Regions from separate parts of the Frankia sp. CgMI4 genome, predicted to be linked through region 1. Evidence: riboswitches for the same ligand, from Rfam matches in the RefSeq annotation. Region 1 holds a riboswitch; each other region holds the start of a gene.
What was found. A riboswitch is a leader RNA that binds a small molecule or an ion and turns the genes downstream of it on or off. The one in region 1 is predicted to bind cyclic di-AMP.
Positions count from the first base shown of each region.

Region 2: another riboswitch for cyclic di-AMP. It lies ahead of Manayef4_RS02985 (peptidoglycan-binding protein); the one in region 1 lies ahead of Manayef4_RS15860 (C40 family peptidase).
Region 3: another riboswitch for cyclic di-AMP. It lies ahead of Manayef4_RS00775 (transglycosylase family protein); the one in region 1 lies ahead of Manayef4_RS15860 (C40 family peptidase).

Region 1 is NZ_MAQZ01000084.1:28,930-32,163, reverse strand. It holds gene corA (magnesium/cobalt transporter CorA) at 1-139, shown strand, start outside; gene Manayef4_RS15865 (hypothetical protein) at 354-740, shown strand; cyclic di-AMP (ydaO/yuaA leader) riboswitch at 1,092-1,258, shown strand; gene Manayef4_RS15860 (C40 family peptidase) at 1,264-2,370, shown strand; gene Manayef4_RS15855 (PHB depolymerase family esterase) at 2,890-3,234, opposite strand, start outside.
Region 2 is NZ_MAQZ01000036.1:10,247-13,480, forward strand. It holds cyclic di-AMP (ydaO/yuaA leader) riboswitch at 526-724, shown strand; gene Manayef4_RS02985 (peptidoglycan-binding protein) at 1,216-1,965, shown strand; gene Manayef4_RS02990 (AfsR/SARP family transcriptional regulator) at 2,223-3,059, shown strand.
Region 3 is NZ_MAQZ01000002.1:172,980-176,213, reverse strand. It holds gene Manayef4_RS00775 (transglycosylase family protein) at 434-1,111, opposite strand; cyclic di-AMP (ydaO/yuaA leader) riboswitch at 1,118-1,352, opposite strand; gene fbaA (class II fructose-bisphosphate aldolase) at 2,258-3,234, opposite strand, start outside.

The DNA of each region.
Region 1 (3,234 bases):
CGTCGCCGGGATCTACGGCATGAACTTCGACCACATGCCGGAGCTTCGTCAGACGTGGGGCTACCCGGCCGTCCTGGCCGTCATTACGACGATCTGTCTGTTTCTCTACCGTGCGTTCAAGCGCAACGGCTGGCTCTGACACCGACCTGCATGCTATGCGCGCATAGACCACGACAATGACYGCAGATCCATAGTCCCTTTTTACTATAAGTTGGCTGACGCGACGTATCCGTACGATGGGTTACCCCTGGCCCGCCACGTCGGTTACCGTTACCAACCGTGTCGGAGCAACCGGGTCTCGCGCCAGCCGCTCGGCGCGGTCCCCGCCGACCCCCCACCCCTCGGGGGACTCCATGACCTCGCCTGACCCCAAGAGTCGTAAAACGGCCATCCTGCCCGATCGGGGCGATCTCATCGCGGAGCTCGCCGGCCGGCTGGAGGCCCTCGACGCGCTCCTCAACCGGCTGGAGGATGCCGAGCGGCAGGCCGCCGACGCCAGCGAGCATCTCATCCGGACCCGCCGGTGGCAGGAGGACACGGTCCGGACCATCCAGGAGGAGCGGGCTCGGATGCGCCAGCGCCAGCACGCCCTCGACGAGCTCGCCGACCACGCCCGCGCCGCGGTCGAGGCGCTGGCGCACCACCGCTCGCTGCCCCGTGAGGTCCACGAGCTCGCGGTCGAGCTCCAAGTGCTCGATGCGGCGGGATTCCTCACCCGCCGCGGCTCCCGGTCCCGCTGAGGGGGGTGCACACCCGGCCTCACCCGTCGACTACTTTAAGTAGTCAAAATCGCCCACGGGCCGCGGGAGGGCTACCCGCCCGCCCGCCTCTCACCCGGACCGGCCGCCGCCGCGGACCCCACACGCAACGAAAAACCAGCAGGACAAACGGGGCGCGAAGGGCCTTAGGGCCGCCCGGTCAGCCCGGCCGACCGCGCGGGCCGCCGACGCCGCGCGACGGGAACTTCAACGCGCACTCGCTGTAGTTGGGAAGGACTAGTGTTTACCCACCCCATCCAAGTGGACTAGTCTCACGCCGACGTCACGACAACACCGGGCCGAACGCCGAGTCCTGCCCCCGGCCCCGGTGTCCCCTCCGAGTCGTCATCAGGGGCAGGAGCGGGGGACCCACCTCCACCGGCCGGCGCCGATCCGCGGTGTCGACCTAGGGGTGAAGCTCGACGCGTGAAGGTCACGCGAGAGCCGGGCAGCCCAGCCCGAACCCGACAGCTCACTTCGCAGGCGCACGGGAAGGAATACACCGTTGTCCGCGCAAAGCGTGCAGCTCGACGAAGAAACGCGAGGCGCCGGTCGCGGCCGTCACCGCGCACCCTCCGCGCCCCCGGCCGCCCGCAGCCGGGCCCGGGCCCGCGCCTTCGCCGCCGTGACCACCGGGACCGTCGCGGTCTCCGGAGTGGCTCTCGCCGGCTGCGCCACCGACATCAACGCCGACGCCGCGAAGGACGAGCAGCCGAACACCGCTCCGATCACCCTCGCCGCGCAGATCGGCTCCCAGGCCGCCCTGGGGGGCAGCATCGCCGCCGCGGCGGTCAGCACCCACGGCTCCACCTCCCTGCTCGGCTCGACGGGCGGTGTCGACGCCCCGCCCCTGGCCGGCAAGGTTCAGGTCGGTCTCCGGGTGACCAACCCCGACGTGAGCGTCAGCGCGGACCAGCCGATCGACATCGGCTTCTCGCTCTACAACGAGCAGARCCACGAACCGCTGGCGAACCAGCTGGTCAAGGTGCAGGTGAAGCTCCCCACCGGGTGGGCCACCTTCAAGCACCTTTACACCAACGCCCAGGGCTACGCCTCCTACACGGCCCGGGTGCTCACCACCACGAATGTCACCGCGGTCTTCGACGGCACGGACGCCCTGCAGTCCGCCCGCTCGGCGAACGACGCCACCCTGCGCGTACGGCCGGCGCCCACCCCCCGGCTCGTCCGCAACGCCGCCTGGTCGGATCTCCTCACGACAGGGGACGCCGCGGACCAGGCGTCGGTTCCGGTCCCGTCGAGCTCCCTCGGGGAGAAGGCCGTCTACCTGGCCTCCCTGCAGGCCGGCAAGCCCTACGTCTACGGTGCGGAGGGCCCGAGCTCGTTCGACTGCTCCGGCCTCATCCAGTACATCTTCAAGCAGCTCGGCAGGAGCGTGCCGCGGACGACCGACGCCCAGTTCGCCGCCYCCACCCGGGTGTCGCAGTACAACAAACAGCCCGGCGACCTGATCTTCTTCGGGACACCCGGGAACATTTACCACGTCGGCATCTACGCGGGCGACGGCATGATGTMGGCGGCGCCGCACACCGGCGACGTCGTGTCGCTCAAGAAGATCTATACCACCTCCTACTACGTCGGTCGGATCCTCTAGCGGCCGGTCGGAGCCGGCGCACCGCCCTCATGCCGACGCAACGGCTCACCCGGCTCCGGTGGATCGCCTTCGCGGCTGGGGCGCGGACCACACGAGCCCTGCCAGTCCACGAGCGGCCGGCTACCGAGCCCCTCTCCAGGCGCCGACCCGAAGCCGTGGAAGCCGGACCCGGGACTCCCACCCACCGGCGAAGCCGCGGACAGACCAGCAAGCGGGCCCTGTCACCGCCCGACAACCCGCCTATGTGGTTCCTTTCCAGCTCTCCGGACGGGCCCTCCTTCCGGTGGGACGGACGTCAGATCTCCCCCCCATCTGACGTCCGTCCGGCCGGAAGGCCCCCGATTCCGCCGGCCTTCCCTCGGATTCCCCCCCCATCCGCACGGGAAGGCCGGCGGGCCTCGGGCCCCGGCCGACCAGGTCCGCCGATGCCGCTACCCCCCTCCCGGCGGCATCGGCGGACTTCAGCCCTCGGTCTCTGCCCGGTGCGGAAACCGCCCGGCCCGCTCGCGGGCGCCGCGGTCAGGCCCCCAGCCGGTGACCAGACGAGAACTTCCACAGGGTCTCGCTGACCTTCCGGTCCCAGGAGGCCTCCGGGGCCCGGCCCTCCGGGACACGGTCCTGGCAGGTCGGCCCGGGCTCCGGGTCGAACTGCCCGACGACGCCGACCGCGGCGAACTCCGGCTTACCCGGGGCGCAGGCGGCGGTCAGGGCCAGCCGGGCACCCTCGCCGATCCCCCACACGTAGACCCGGTTCGGATCCACCTTGGTCCGTTTCGTGGAGACGAAGCGGACCACGTCGCGCAGATAGCGCACGTCGGCCCCCTCGGGTCCGTCGATCCGCCACGTGCCGCCCACGGCTTCCGG
Region 2 (3,234 bases), on a different contig from region 1:
CGGTGCCGGGCGCGCCCGCGTGCCGGTCCGATCGGGGTGTGCCTTCGCGGGAGGCCCAACCGCTCAGCAGGTGTTTCCTCGGCGGGTGCCGGCGCGAATCACGCGAATCCGCGGGTCAGTCGTCCGTCCCGTACCGCATCGTCCGTTTTTCAACGGCGCAGGCTTCGAGCCGCAGGCTCGAAGCCTGCGCCGTTCGCGTTTGCGTACCCGTCCGCACGCCACCCGACCCCCGGGCCAGGCTTCCCGCTTGCCGTGGTTGCCGGGGTTGGGTTGCCGGACGGCCGGGCGGTCCCGGTGACTACCGGACCTCGTGGCCACCGGTCCCCGTCTCGACAGACCGGCCATATCGCCAAGATCCGGTCGTGACGGGTGATCTGCGTCGCTACCGGTAGCTGCTATTGATGTCCGAGAGTTGCGGCATCGCAGCGTTATGCACGCATCGTGACCAACATGCGCCCAGATTCGGCACAACTCGTACTTGTCACTACGGTCTGTAGTTCGCTACGGTTGCGGGGTATCAACAGCTCCGGGCCGACGCCGAGTTCTGTCCACGGTCCGCAGCTCCCTCCGAGAGATCTTGGGCAGAAGCGGGGGAACCACGTTCCTCCGGGTGGCTCGTTGCGGGCCACCCTTGGGGTTAAGCCGTTACGCGCACGCCGCGGAAAYGGCCGGGCTTCCCGGCCCGAACCCGACRGCTAACCTCGCAGGCGTACGGGAAGGACTCGACGTTGCCTGTGTTTCAGGAACGCTCGGCTCCGGTCTTCTGGACCGTGACGCCGTTCGGCGCGACCCGCGGTGCGTCCCCGCCATACGGGGCGCCGTTCTCGCCCTGACGTCTTCGCGAGAACGTGCCATCCGGTCGGTGCCCGTACCGGCCGATCGCGCTGACGCGCCATACCACCAGCTCGGCTGAAAGCCACCCGGCCTCGTCGTCTGTGGTCGGCTGACCCCTGCCGTCCACCGGGCCCGCCAGGCCTGGAACGGAATGACCACGGCCGCCTGCCGTGCTGTTCAGYCCATCGACCCCGGGATCCCCAGGGCGCGTCGATCGGTCGTCCCCGGTCGTCCCCGGACGGCCTCTCGGCGCACCGGCAGACCGGCACTGGGTGCTGCCCTTCTCCAGCGCGGTCGTCTCCGCTCGCCCTCCTTCGAGCGGCATCCCTCCCCTCGATCACCCGTCTGTGTTCGACGACACCGAAATGAGATGTCAAAGAAATGGCCAAGGGAAAGCATCGGAAACGTTCCACCCGGACCCGGGGCGCCGTTGTCGCCGCCGTCGGTGTGATCGGCGCCGGCGCCGGCATGTTCGCCACCGCGAGCCCGGCCAGGGCCGCCACCACGGTCCCCGATGTGACGATCGCCAGCGCGGCCGCGAACGCGGGACTGCCCGGCTGCCGCGGCGTTCCGCTGGCCACCTGGGTCGCGGTGGCTCTTGCGGAGTCCGGCGGCAACCCCTACGCCCACGCCACCTACGGCGAGGACTCGCGCGGCCTGTGGCAGATCAACATGCGGGCCCACGCCGGCTGGGTGGGTAACCGCAACCTCTACGACCCGGCCGTCAACGCCTGGGCGGCGAAGAAGGTCTGTGAAGGCCAGGGCATCACCGCCTGGAGCGCCTACACCAACGGCCTGCACTACCGCTACCTGGCCCGGGGACAGGCGGCGGCGGCGGCCGTCTCGCGCGGCGTGCGGTTCACGAACATCTCCTACTCCTCGCTGGCTGCCCCGGTGCGTGCGGCCGTGGTGGCACCCGCGGCCCGCTACCCGTCGCTGGCCGTCGGCCTCGGGTTCCGCCTCGACGTCCACCAGATCCAGAAGAGGCTCGCCAGCCTTGGCTACCCGATCAGCGTGGATGGGAAGTTCGGGTACCAGACCAACCACATGGTCAAGGACTTCCAGCTGAAGCACGGTCTGGTGGTTGACGGGATCGTCGGACCGCAGACGCGGGCGAAGCTCGGGATCTGACTCTGATCGAGGCCCGCCGACCGGGCTCCGCTGCCGCCGGCCGGTGTTCCCGACCCGCCCGAGGGCGCTGCTCGATATCCGCACGCACCGGATGACTACCCGGGGTGAGGTGGGGGTATTCAGCCACCGGGCCAGCACCCGGCCGGGAGCACCGGGTCGGGAGACGGCATCGGCCCGGGCGGGACCAGCCGGCCCGCACGGGACCAGCCGGCCCGCACGGGAAAACCGAAACGGGGGCCCGATCGATGAGAGCCACGATGCTCGACGACTACCTACCTGAGGCGAGTCCGAACGCATCCTCCGTGACCGGGGCCGGTCTCCTGTTCGCGGTCCTGGGGCCGCTGGAGGTGCGGCGATCCTCGGGCGAGCAGGTCCGCATCGACCAGCGCAAGAAGCGCATACTGCTGCTGACCCTGCTGCTGCACGCCGGCCAGTGGGTGAGTGTGGACGGGATGCGGCTCGCGCTCTGGCAGGATGCCCCGCCGCGCTCCGCCGGGGGCAACATCAAGACTTATCTCTCGGAGCTGCGGCACACCCTCCGGCCGCCCCTGGACACGTCCGGAGCCGGGGGGAACGGCCCCGGGCGCATCGAGAGCCGGCCGGGGGAGTACCGCCTGGTCGTCGCGTCCGGTGAGATCGACGCTAAGCGGTTCGAATCGGCCGCCGAGCAGGGCCGCGCCGCCGTGCGCGCCGGCTCGCCGGAACGCGCCGCCGGGTTTTTCGAAGGCGCCCTCGCGCTGTGGCGGGGGGACGCCTTCGACGAGCTCCCGGCGGAGATCGCGGGCGCGGAGGTCCTCCGGCTGGAGGAGGCTCGCTGGGCGGTGTGCGAGGACCTGATCGACGCCCGCCTGGCCCTCGGCGAGTACGACCGGGTGCTGCCGACCCTGCGGGCGCTCACGGTCGAACATCCGACCCGGGAACGTCTCTGGGCCCAGCTGATCCTTGCGTTGGAACACACCGGCCGGCGGGCCGAGGCACTGGCCGAGTACCAGACGGTCTACCGGCGGCTGGTGACCGAACTCGGGATCGAGCCCGGTGTCGAACTGCGGCGTGCCCATCAGCATGTACTGAATCCGGACTCGTGGGTCACCTGATGCCACGGCCGTGCCGGCCGAGTCGTGCGCCGGAAGTCAGCTGAACCGCCAGTGAACCCGGCGGGGGAATTTCAACCATACGGGCTGGACCAGCCGGCCGGCGCCCGGGCCACGCGCGCGGCGCCGCCGTGTATCACCACCGGGGCGCACGCCACCGGGGCGAGGGCGCGCGGAA
Region 3 (3,234 bases), on a different contig from region 1:
GCGGCCTCGCCGACGAGGCGAGTGAGCGGCACTCTAGCGAGAACCGCTCATGGAGCGCAAACCGGGGTGGTCCGGAGTAACCAGTGAGGATCGCGCGAATCGTGCCACTTCCATACAGGTTCCGCAGGTGGCTCGCTGGTCCTGCTGTTCCTCGTCGGCCTTGCCGAAGATCGGCTCTGCCGAAGATCGGCCCTGCCGGAGGCCGGTCAGGGTGCGGTCCTGGTGATGCTGGTGGTGGGTTGTACGGGCCGGCCCGTACGGGCCGTCAACCGGAGATCGTCCGGAGACAGGTCGGGCCAGCCCGTCGTCGAGGTGAGATCCCCTGACCGGTGTCGCCGGGGTGGGATGTCCGGTTCCCGCGGCGGTCGTCCCTCCGCCACGGGGGCGGAGCGAATGGATCAGCTGATGGAGCTGATGGGGCTGATGGGGAGGATCAGCGGAAGGTGGCCCGCCAGGTCGCCGGGCCGACGATGCCGTCGACGGCGAGTCCCTTGGCGGCCTGCAGGGCGCGGGCGACTGCGGCGGAGCGTGGTCCGTAGCGGCCGTCGATCGTGATCGGATAGCCCAGATGGTTGACGCGGGCCTGCCAGGCCCGCACGTCGTCACGTACCTGCCTGGCCAGTGCGGTCGTCAGGTTACGGGTGAATACGGGGGTGCTCATGGAGATGGGGCTGACCGTCAGCTCGCGGCGTTCCGTCGTGCGCGAGGCCTGGCCCGAGGAGCTCGACGAGCCGCCCGCGAGCTGGTCGGCGCCCATCCCGCGGCCACAGGCCGGCCACTGGCCGAAGCCGGACCGTCGGGCGAGCTTGAGCGCGGCCTCGTCCTGGACGGCCGGGGAAGCCTGGTGCGGCAGACCGCCGTAGCCGAGGCTGTGCCAAGTGCTGGCGGAGAACTGGTAAGCGCCGTAGTACGCGTTGCCGGTGTTGGTCGTGTAGTCACCGCCGGACTCGCACTGCCGCAGGCCCGTCCAGGTGGTGGCCGCATCGGCCGGCTGGCTGAGCGCGAAGGTGCCGCCCACCGCCGCCGCGAGTACTGGTGCGACCACGAGGGCCCGGGCCCGGCTGCGGGTACCGGCGCGGCATTGTCGGCCACTGATACGTGCGTCGGACATGTCTTGTGGTCCTTCCCCACGCCTGCGAGGTGAGCTGTCGGATTCGGGCTGGGAACTGCCCGGCCGTGCCAGGGATCCCTGGAGACGGAAGCCGCACCGGAAATACCTTTCCGGGTGGTCGTCGCACATGGCTTCACCCCGAGAGCATCGAATCCTTTCGATACTCGGAGATGGGTCCCCCGTTCCTGCCGCCCGGTTCGAGAAATCGTCGGCCAGGGGCAGGATTCGGCGTGCCGCCCGACGAATGCCCGACGTTGTTGCCGGGCACGGCGAAAACCATAACCACGCCGCCCGGCGAGTCGCCAAGCATTGAATAGGGTGCGTGAAAAAGAGCACACTCGGCGCGCCTGCTTGAGTAGGAACTGGCGGCCTGGTATCGCGCGTGCGCGCCCGCTCATCAACCTGGCGGTACGGCGTGCGGAGGCATTTGTGCTCGGCCGATCACCCTGTTTGCCGATGGTCGACGATGAGCGGAGAGTCCCACATCAGGCCAGATGCGTGACATGTCGACAAAGGCGTGACGGCCCTGCTACGAGATCGACGCGAGTGATCGGCCTGATACTACGCTTCGTCCATTGAAGCCTGTTTTTGTGAGAAAAACAACGGAAATCGGGCGGTAACTTGCGGCGTTGTGATTTTTGCACACGGCGGATTCAATCGGACACCGACTGTGAAAAGCGCCCGTCGGATCACCACAGTGGGCGAAGGGGTTCCCTGGGGGTGGGGCGGTAGGTGAACGGTTACCGAAGGTCCGGTGCGTGTCCGCTCATTTGGCCGAAACCTGCTGGTTGCCGGCGGGGGCGGCGTTACGCGAGGAGCGGGATGCCGCGCCCGCTAAACAGTGGTCCCCCAGCCGTCGGAGCGACCGGGGGACCGCYCGGGCCGGCATAGTACGGGAAATCGGCGGGTCGTGCATCGGACCGGGGCGGGTCGGATGTCCGCCGCGTGCCGGTCGTTCCGTCCGCCGGAAATGATGGAGAGGGTCGGACCGAGGGGTCCGGAGAATGTCCTCGGACGAGCGGCGGCGGTTGCTCGGTTGCCCGTTCGCGGCCGGCGGCTATCTGTCCGCTTGTCCGCCGGCCGGCGGACAAGCGGCCGGTATCCGACGAACCGATCCCGCCAGCCGGCGTGCGCTCCTGGGCCCGACTATGCCCGCCCGAGGCTGGTGCCGGCGGAACGGAGGTCCTCACACGCCTGGGCGACGCGGGCCGCCATGCTGCTCTCCGCGAGCTTTCCGTAGGTACGCGGGTCGTACGCCTTCTTCACGCCGACCTCACCGTCCACCTTGAGAACGCCGTCATAGTTTTTGAACACGTGGTCCACGATGGGGCGGGTGAATGCGTACTGGGTGTCCGTGTCCACGTTCATCTTGACCACCCCGTAGTCGAGGGTCTCGCGGATTTCGGTGAGAGCCGACCCGCTACCGCCGTGAAAGACGAGGTTGAACGGCTTCGCGCCGGCTGGCAGCCCGAGCTTCCTGGCGACGTACTCCTGTCCTTCGTGCAGAATCGTCGGGCGTAGCTTGACGTTTCCGGGCTTGTACACACCGTGCACGTTGCCGAAGGTGGCGGCGAGCAGGTAGCGCCCCTTCGCGCCGGTGCCGAGCACCTCGGCCGTCCGCCACATGTCCTCCGGCGTCGTGTAGAGCTTCTCGTCGATCGCGCCGACGACGCCGTCCTCCTCGCCGCCGACGACCCCGATCTCGACCTCGAGAACGATCTTCGCGGCGGCGGCGTCCGCGAGTAGTTCTTCGGCGATCTTGAGGTTCTCCTCGAGGGGGACCGCCGAGCCGTCCCACATGTGCGACTGGAAGAGCGGCTCGCGTCCCTGGGCCACCCGATTCTTCGAGATCGCGATCAAGGGGCGGATGTAGGTGTCAAGCTTGTCGGCCGGGCAGTGGTCGGTGTGCAGGGCGATGTTGACCGGATACGCCTTCGCGACGTGGTGGGCGAACTCGGCCAGTGCCTCCGCGCCGAGGACCATGTTCTTCACCGTCGAGCCGGACAGGTACTCGGCACCGCCGGTGGACACCTGCACGATGCCGTCACTGCCGGCTTCGGTGAAGCCCCGCAGCGCGGCGTTCAGGGACTGCGACGAGGTCACGTTGATCGCGGGGTAGGCGA